DNA from 3 places in the Streptomyces sp. NPDC025806 genome. Region 1 is predicted to be linked to each of the others. Evidence: riboswitches for the same ligand, from Rfam matches in the RefSeq annotation. Region 1 holds a riboswitch; each other region holds the start of a gene.
What was found. Region 1 has a riboswitch for cyclic di-AMP ahead of ACZ4E1_RS33990 (M23 family metallopeptidase). Riboswitches for the same ligand answer to the same signal wherever they lie in the genome.

Region 1 (2,257 bases):
AGGAGCCGAGAGAGCGCAGAGAAGTCATGAACGCTCTCAACGCCCGCGCAGAATCCGGTATTCCGACCGGGCCCGAGTCCGTCCGGACCTGACGGGCCGTCTTCGGGCCGGTGCGCGCGGACATGCGAAACCGGCAGCCCTGGCGTCGGGGGGTTGCCGCCAGGACCGCCGGGGCTTCGGGAAGGTCAGAGACCGAGGCCCTTGTCGCGCAGCCAGGCGGCCGGGTCGATGCCGGTGGCCTGGCCGTCGGGGTGGACCTCGAGGTGGAGGTGGGCGCCCGTCACGTTGCCCGTCGCGCCGACGCGGCCGATGACATCGCCGGTGCTGACCTTCTGGCCGACGCTGACGTTCATCGAGGACTGGTGGCAGAACCACAGCTCGGTGCCGTCGTCGAGGGTGAGGACGGTGCGGTACCCGTAGGCGCCGGCCCAGCCCGCCTCGGTGACGGTGCCGGAGTGGATCGCGTAGATCGGCGTACCGGTGGAGGCCGCGAAGTCGAGGCCCGTGTGGTAGCCGGAGGACCACATGGAGCCGGGCTGCCCGAAGGTGCCGGTGATCGTGTACGAGGCGACGGGGAGCTTGTAGCTCTTGGCCAGCTTGGCGAGGCGCTCGGCCTCGGCCTTGCGCTTGGCCTCCTCCTCGGCCGCCTTCTTCTCGGCGGCGGCCTTGGCCTCGGCGGCCTTCTGCTGCTCGGCGGCCTCCTCGGCGGCCTTCTGCGCGGCGGCCTCCTCGGCCGCCTTGCGCTCGGCCTCCTCGGCGGCGGACTGCTGCGTCTCGGCCTGGGCCATGATGCGGGCCCGCAGCGCCTCGCCCGCGTCGGACTGTCCCTGCGCGCCGTCGGTCACCGTGGTGAGCGGGGCGGCCTGGGCGGCCGGCGAGGAGTCGGACGCGGAGTCGGCGGAGTCGTCCGAGCCCGATATGAGCGCGCCCACGCCCGGCAGCGACTTGGCCTCGGGCAGCGAGTCCTTGACCGCGGACAGGTCGGGCATGGAGAGCGAGACGGCGGGCTTGCCGCCCTGCGCGGTGGCGATGCCGCCGGCGCCGACGGCGGCGATCACGCCGACGCCGAGAACCGTGGAGCTGCGCGCGAGTCCACCCCGCTGACGGGCCACGCGGTGACGTCCGCGGACGGGTCGGACGGACTCCTCGGTGGGGTTCCACTCCTCCCAGTTCTCTCGCTCGACGCCGAAGTCGTCAGACGCTTCGGCGGAGCCGTAGGAGAACTCGGGGGCAGGACGGTTCGACGCCACGGGGGCGCTCTCCTTTCCTTCCTTCTCGCCTACCGGGTTAGCTGACGGGTTCGGAGCAGGAAGGTCTCCTACGGGCGTAGACGTACGCACATGCGTCGCTACAGTCCGATTCACCCCAAGTTGGTGGTTCCCCGGCTCCCTTGCGGGATTAAGCGCGTGCGCGCGGAGCCGACTCTTGTGACGGCTGGGACGACCGCGCTGCGTTATCGAACGTTAATAGACAGCCGACACGATTTCCAAGCCGTTCCCACTGATCGTTCACGTCTTTGGCCTGGACTTATCAGGGCACGAGCGGGCGGAATCGGGCGAGTTGACCCCCCGTCGGAGGACACGGATCCGCCACGAGTTTCTGACGCTGTATCAATTGTTATGCGCAGGGGTGCCGTTCGATCACCCCCCGTGATGTCGATCAAGGACGGCGCACGGCGAGCAGCGCCATGTCGTCCCGCGCGCCCCCTCCGGTGTGCTCGCGGACCTCCTCGGCGACCTCCGCGAGCAGTTCCTCGGGCCCGTCGAACTTCCGCCCCGACAGCCGGGCCGCCGGGTCGTAGAAGACGCCGTGCGCGTCGCGCGCCTCGGAGAGGCCGTCCGTGTAGAGCAACAGCGTGGCGCCGGCGGGGAACGCCTCCTCGGTGGCCCGGTCAGGCCAGGTGCCCAGCGCGCTCAGGCCGAGCGGCAGCGCGGCCTCCCCCGGACCGAGCGTCCGCAGCGTGCCGTCACCGTGCAGCAGGAGCGGCTCGGGGTGCCCGCGGTTGAGCACCCGCACCAGGTCGGAGCCGTACGGGAACTCGGCGAGCACCGCCGTCGTGAACCCTTCGAAGTCGTCGACGCCGCTGCGCCGGGTTCCCTCGCGGGCCAGGGCCCGCTCCAGGCGCCGGGCCACGTTCTCCAGGCTGCCCTCCTGCTCGGCGGCCTCGCGGAACGCGCCGATGACGACGGCCACCGCCGACACCGCGCCCATGCCCTTGCCCCGTACGTCGCCGACGACGACGCGCACCCCGTGCGGG
Region 2 (2,257 bases), on a different contig from region 1:
GCCGTGCCGTCGTAGTAGATGGACTCCTCGCGCACGTACGCGCCCGGCTTCGGGGCGTGGATCATGATGCCGTCGCCCTTGTAGATGCCGACGTGACTGATGTCGTCGTAGAAGAAGACCAGGTCACCGGGCTGGATGTCGGACAGCGGGACCGTCGTGCCGATCTCCACCTGGTCCCAGGTGGTGCGCGGCAGCGAGATCCCGGCCGCCTTCCAGGCCGCCTGCGTGAGCCCCGAGCAGTCGTAGGAGTCCGGGCCCGTGGCACCCCACACGTACGGCTTGCCCTCTTGGGCCTTGGCGAAGGCGAGGGCCTTCGCGGCCTTCGTGGCGTACGAGGTGTCGGTGGAGCCCGAGCCGGTACCCGAGCCGGTGTCCGAGCCGGAACCCGTCGAGGAACCGGACCCGGAGGCGTCCTCCTGCTGCTGCGCCTCCTCCGCGGCCTTCCGCTTGGCCTCCTCCTCGGCCTTCTGCTTGGCGGCGAGCTCGGCGGCCTTCTTGCGGGCCGCCTCCTGCTTCTGCCGCTCGATCGCGGCGAGCCGCGCCTTCTCCTCGGCCGTCAGCTCCGACAGCAGCTTCCGCGCGTCGGCGAGCTTGGTCTGGACGGTCTGCTTGGACGTCTTCAGCTCGGTCTGCGACGTGGTCAGCTGCTTGAGGCTCTCCTGCGCCTCGGTGCGCTTCTTCGCCGTCTCGCGCTGCTGCACCTGGTAGTCGTCGACCGCCTTCTTCTGGCGGGACGTCAGCCGGCTCATCAGCTGGTCCTGGGCGAAGTAGTCCTCGGGGTTCTCCGCGAGGAACATCGTCGCCGTGTCGCTCACCCCGCCCGTGCGGTACTGCGCGGCGGCGAACCGGCCGAGCTCCTCGCGGGCCGTGTTCATCTTCTCGGTGCGCTGCGCGATGTCGTCGAGGAGGTGATCGACCTGCTTCTTCTTGCCGGTGGTCCGCTCCTGCGCCGCGTTGTACTTCTGCGTGGCCACCTCGGCCTGGCGGTAGAGCGTGTCGACCTTCTTCTGCACCTCTTCGAGGCTCGGCTTCGCGGGCTGGGCCGGAGCGGCCTGGGCCGTCTGCGAGAGCAGGGCGACGGAGGTGAGGGCGGCGGTCGTGATGCCGACCGCGGGGGTCGTACGGGTGCCGCCGGTCATCCGGGAGCGGGTACGCGGCTTGCGGTGCGACGCCAAGGCAGGCGACTCCTTCCGTAATCCGCCTACCGGGTTAGCTGTCGGGTTCGGGCTCGTGCCCCATCGCTTCGGTGCGCGGTGGTGCACGTCGTACGGAAGGCTGCCCTACGGCCAACCATCCGGCGCCGCCGGACTGTTGACCGATTCACCCCAAGGTCGGTGGGTCCCCGGTTCCCTGCCTCTCGGCGTACGGGACTCGGCGGGGGCTGTCCGCTCGCCGCGTTGTTCGCGGGCGGGGGGACGGACTGCCCGCGCAGCACCGTAGCCAACTCGTGTTGCTGCTGTGAAGGTTGATGTTCGATATGCCCGATACGTTTTCGTGACCATTTCCATGATCTCTACGCCGCGGGCCCCGAACGGCCTTTGCTGTCGCGCTGGGTGACCAGGGCATCGCGAAGGGTGGTGCGACGTGTGTCACCGTGAGCGGGACGAGCGTCTCCGTGAATGCGAGGAGCGTCTCCGTGAAGGTGACGGCGGGCTGTCGGTGGGGCGGCCTAGACTCGGAGAGCGATGAGCAGCCTCTTTGACGACAGCTTCCTGGCCGGCCTCCAGTCCCCCGCGGAGGAGCCCCCGCCGCCGCCCGAGGACCCCGAGCACGACGGGGCCCCCGAGCCGCTCCCGGACGACCTGTTCGGGGGGAAGTTCGACGCGCCCGCGGACCGGGACACGCACTACCGCGACGGGGCGCCCCGCCCGGTCCTGGACCCGGAGGCCCTCCTGGAGGGGCTGAACGAGAACCAGCGGGCGGCCGTGGTCCACGGCGGCTCCCCCCTGCTCATCGTCGCGGGCGCCGGCTCCGGCAAGACCCGCGTCCTCACGCACCGCATCGCGTACCTGTTGGGTCAGCGCGGCGTGCACCCCGGCCAGATCCTCGCGATCACGTTCACGAACAAGGCCGCGGGCGAGATGAAGGAGCGCGTCGAGGCCCTCGTGGGCCCGCGGGCGAACGCGATGTGGGTCTCCACCTTCCACAGCGCCTGCGTCCGCATCCTGCGCCGCGAGTCCAAGCGGCTCGGCTTCACGTCGTCGTTCTCGATCTACGACGCCGCCGACTCCAAGCGCCTCATGGCCCTGGTCTGCCG
Region 3 (2,257 bases), on a different contig from region 1:
AGCGGGCTGAGCAGCTCCATGACCTCGGGGGAGTAGGCGTCCGGGGAGGTGGAGCTGCGGTGCACCTTGTAGCGGCGGTGCTTCGCGTTCGACTCCAGGTAGTCCGCCTCGATGGCCTCGCGCTCGACGCCGACCGCGAGCAGCGTCACGGCGATCGACAGTCCGGCGCGGTCCTTGCCCGCCGCGCAGTGCATCAGCGCGGGCACGCTGTCCTCGGCTACGGCGCGCAGCACGCGGCCGTGCTCGGCGGTGCGGTCGGTGATGATCGACCGGTACGAATTGATCATGCGGTCCGCGGCGCGGCCCCCGGAGAGCAGCGCGCGCAGCTGGTCCATGTCGCCGTCGCGGACCATCTTCCAGAACTCGGAGCCGTCCGCCGGGTCCGACAGTGGCAGGTTCACATTGCGCACGCCGGGCAGCGCGACGTCGGCGCCCTCCAGCTTCTGGTCCGCCGCGTTGCGGAAGTCGAAGATCGTGTGCAGGCCGAGCCCGGAGAGGAACGCCGCGTCCTCGGCCGTGGCGTGGGCGAGGTGACCGGAGCGGAAGAGCACGCCGGGGCGCACGCGCCGGCCGTCCACGGTGGGGAGGCCGCCCACGTCGCGGAAGTTGCGCACTCCGGTCAGCTCGGGCTCGGTGGACGGGGCGTGCTGCGTCACGGGTGCTCCTCCCGGTCGGGTCACCGGCGCTGCTCGCCGGCGGGCGCGCTCCCGACGATACGACATGGATTCAGAGGGCAACCATGTGTCCGTTTTGGCCTATTCATCATTAACTGTCCATAGATTTACGGACGTTGTCACCCGTCGCGTGAGCAGCGTCATATCCGTGACGGTCCGTGGTGGATCTTCCGGACGGCTTTCCCGGGAATTCCTTACGGTAAGGCGCCGGTAAAGCGGGCGAGGTAGACGCAGGGTGACACAGTAAAGGCGTGAACGATCAAGAAAAGGCAGGCCAGGGGGAATTCGGAACTTGTCGCTTCGTTTCTTGCTGCCCTACGGTCACGCTCATTCCGGTCGGAACGCCTAGTCCTGCCGCCGGCCGGATTCCTCACTACGACCCGTGACGGCAGGAGCGGGGGACCCACAGGCAAGAACGCCGCCCGGGAATTCCCCACAGCGGCTCGGGGTGAAGTCGTGTCCCTGTCAGGAATGGCGAGGGCGCGGCCGGACATCTCCCGTCCGAACCCGACAGCTCACCTCGCAGGCGACGGAGAGGAAATCCGCCATGCCCGCACAGGGTAAGCACCGCCGCCAGAAGTCCCACCGCCTCGGCCGCGCCGCCGCCGTCGTCACCGTCGGTGGCGCCGCGCTCGCGCTGCCGCTGATCGGCGCCACCGGTGCGCAGGCCGCCACCGCCCAGACCTACACGGTCAAGGCCGGCGACACGCTCTCCAAGATCGCCAAGGCGGAGAACGTCGAGGGCGGCTGGAAGAAGCTCTACGCGGACAACAAGTCCGTGATCGGCTCCGACGCCGGCCTGATCAAGCCCGGCGAGAAGCTCACCCTCGGCGGCGCCGCGAAGACCACGGCCACCCAGGCGAGCACCTCCACCGCCGCCTACGTGAAGCCGGTCGACGCGCCCGAGGGCACGCCGTACCACCAGAACGGCAGCATGTGGTCCAGCGGCTACCACACCGGCACCGACTTCGTCGTGCCCACCGGTACCCCGATCAAGGCCATCGCTGCGGGCACCGTCGTCTCCGCCGGCAACGGCGGCGCGTACGGCAACCAGGTCGTCATCCAGCACGCCGACGGCCACTACTCGCAGTACGCCCACCTGTCCCAGCTCGGCGTCTCGGCCGGCCAGGCCGTCTCCGCCGGCACGCAGATCGGCCTCTCCGGCGCGACCGGCAACGTGACCGGCCCGCACCTGCACTTCGAGATCCGCACCACCCCGGACTACGGCTCGGACGTCGACCCGGTCGCGTACCTGCGCGCGCACGGCGTCTCCATCTGACCCCACGCGTGATCCACACTCGGCGCCCGGATATTCCCCGGGCGCCGAGTGCTGTATCTCACCACTCGTCAACCCCTGGCTACGGTCGCGTAGGTCACAGGTCAGGGTGAAGGATGTGTGGTCGTGGCAAACGAATCGAGATCACTCAGCGGCGGCACGATTCGGTCCTATGTGGCGGTGGGGGACAGCTTCACCGAAGGCGTCGGGGACCCCGGACCCGACGGCAGCTTCGTGGGCTGGGCCGACCGGCTCGCCGTCCTCCTCGACGACCGGGTCCCCGAGGACACGTTCCAGTACGCGAACC

Region 2: another riboswitch for cyclic di-AMP. It lies ahead of ACZ4E1_RS31565 (C40 family peptidase); the one in region 1 lies ahead of ACZ4E1_RS33990 (M23 family metallopeptidase).
Region 3: another riboswitch for cyclic di-AMP. It lies ahead of ACZ4E1_RS37810 (M23 family metallopeptidase); the one in region 1 lies ahead of ACZ4E1_RS33990 (M23 family metallopeptidase).

What each region holds. Positions count from the first base shown of each region.
Region 1 is NZ_JBVHMU010000020.1:115,024-117,280, reverse strand. It holds gene ACZ4E1_RS33995 (aldo/keto reductase) at 1-28, opposite strand, end outside; gene ACZ4E1_RS33990 (M23 family metallopeptidase) at 186-1,250, opposite strand; cyclic di-AMP (ydaO/yuaA leader) riboswitch at 1,262-1,415, opposite strand; gene ACZ4E1_RS33985 (PP2C family protein-serine/threonine phosphatase) at 1,660-2,257, opposite strand, start outside.
Region 2 is NZ_JBVHMU010000017.1:85,670-87,926, forward strand. It holds gene ACZ4E1_RS31565 (C40 family peptidase) at 1-1,175, opposite strand, end outside; cyclic di-AMP (ydaO/yuaA leader) riboswitch at 1,184-1,387, opposite strand; gene pcrA (DNA helicase PcrA) at 1,686-2,257, shown strand, end outside.
Region 3 is NZ_JBVHMU010000031.1:15,551-17,807, reverse strand. It holds gene ACZ4E1_RS37815 (tyrosine-protein phosphatase) at 1-656, opposite strand, end outside; cyclic di-AMP (ydaO/yuaA leader) riboswitch at 1,024-1,216, shown strand; gene ACZ4E1_RS37810 (M23 family metallopeptidase) at 1,222-1,953, shown strand; gene ACZ4E1_RS37805 (SGNH/GDSL hydrolase family protein) at 2,077-2,257, shown strand, end outside.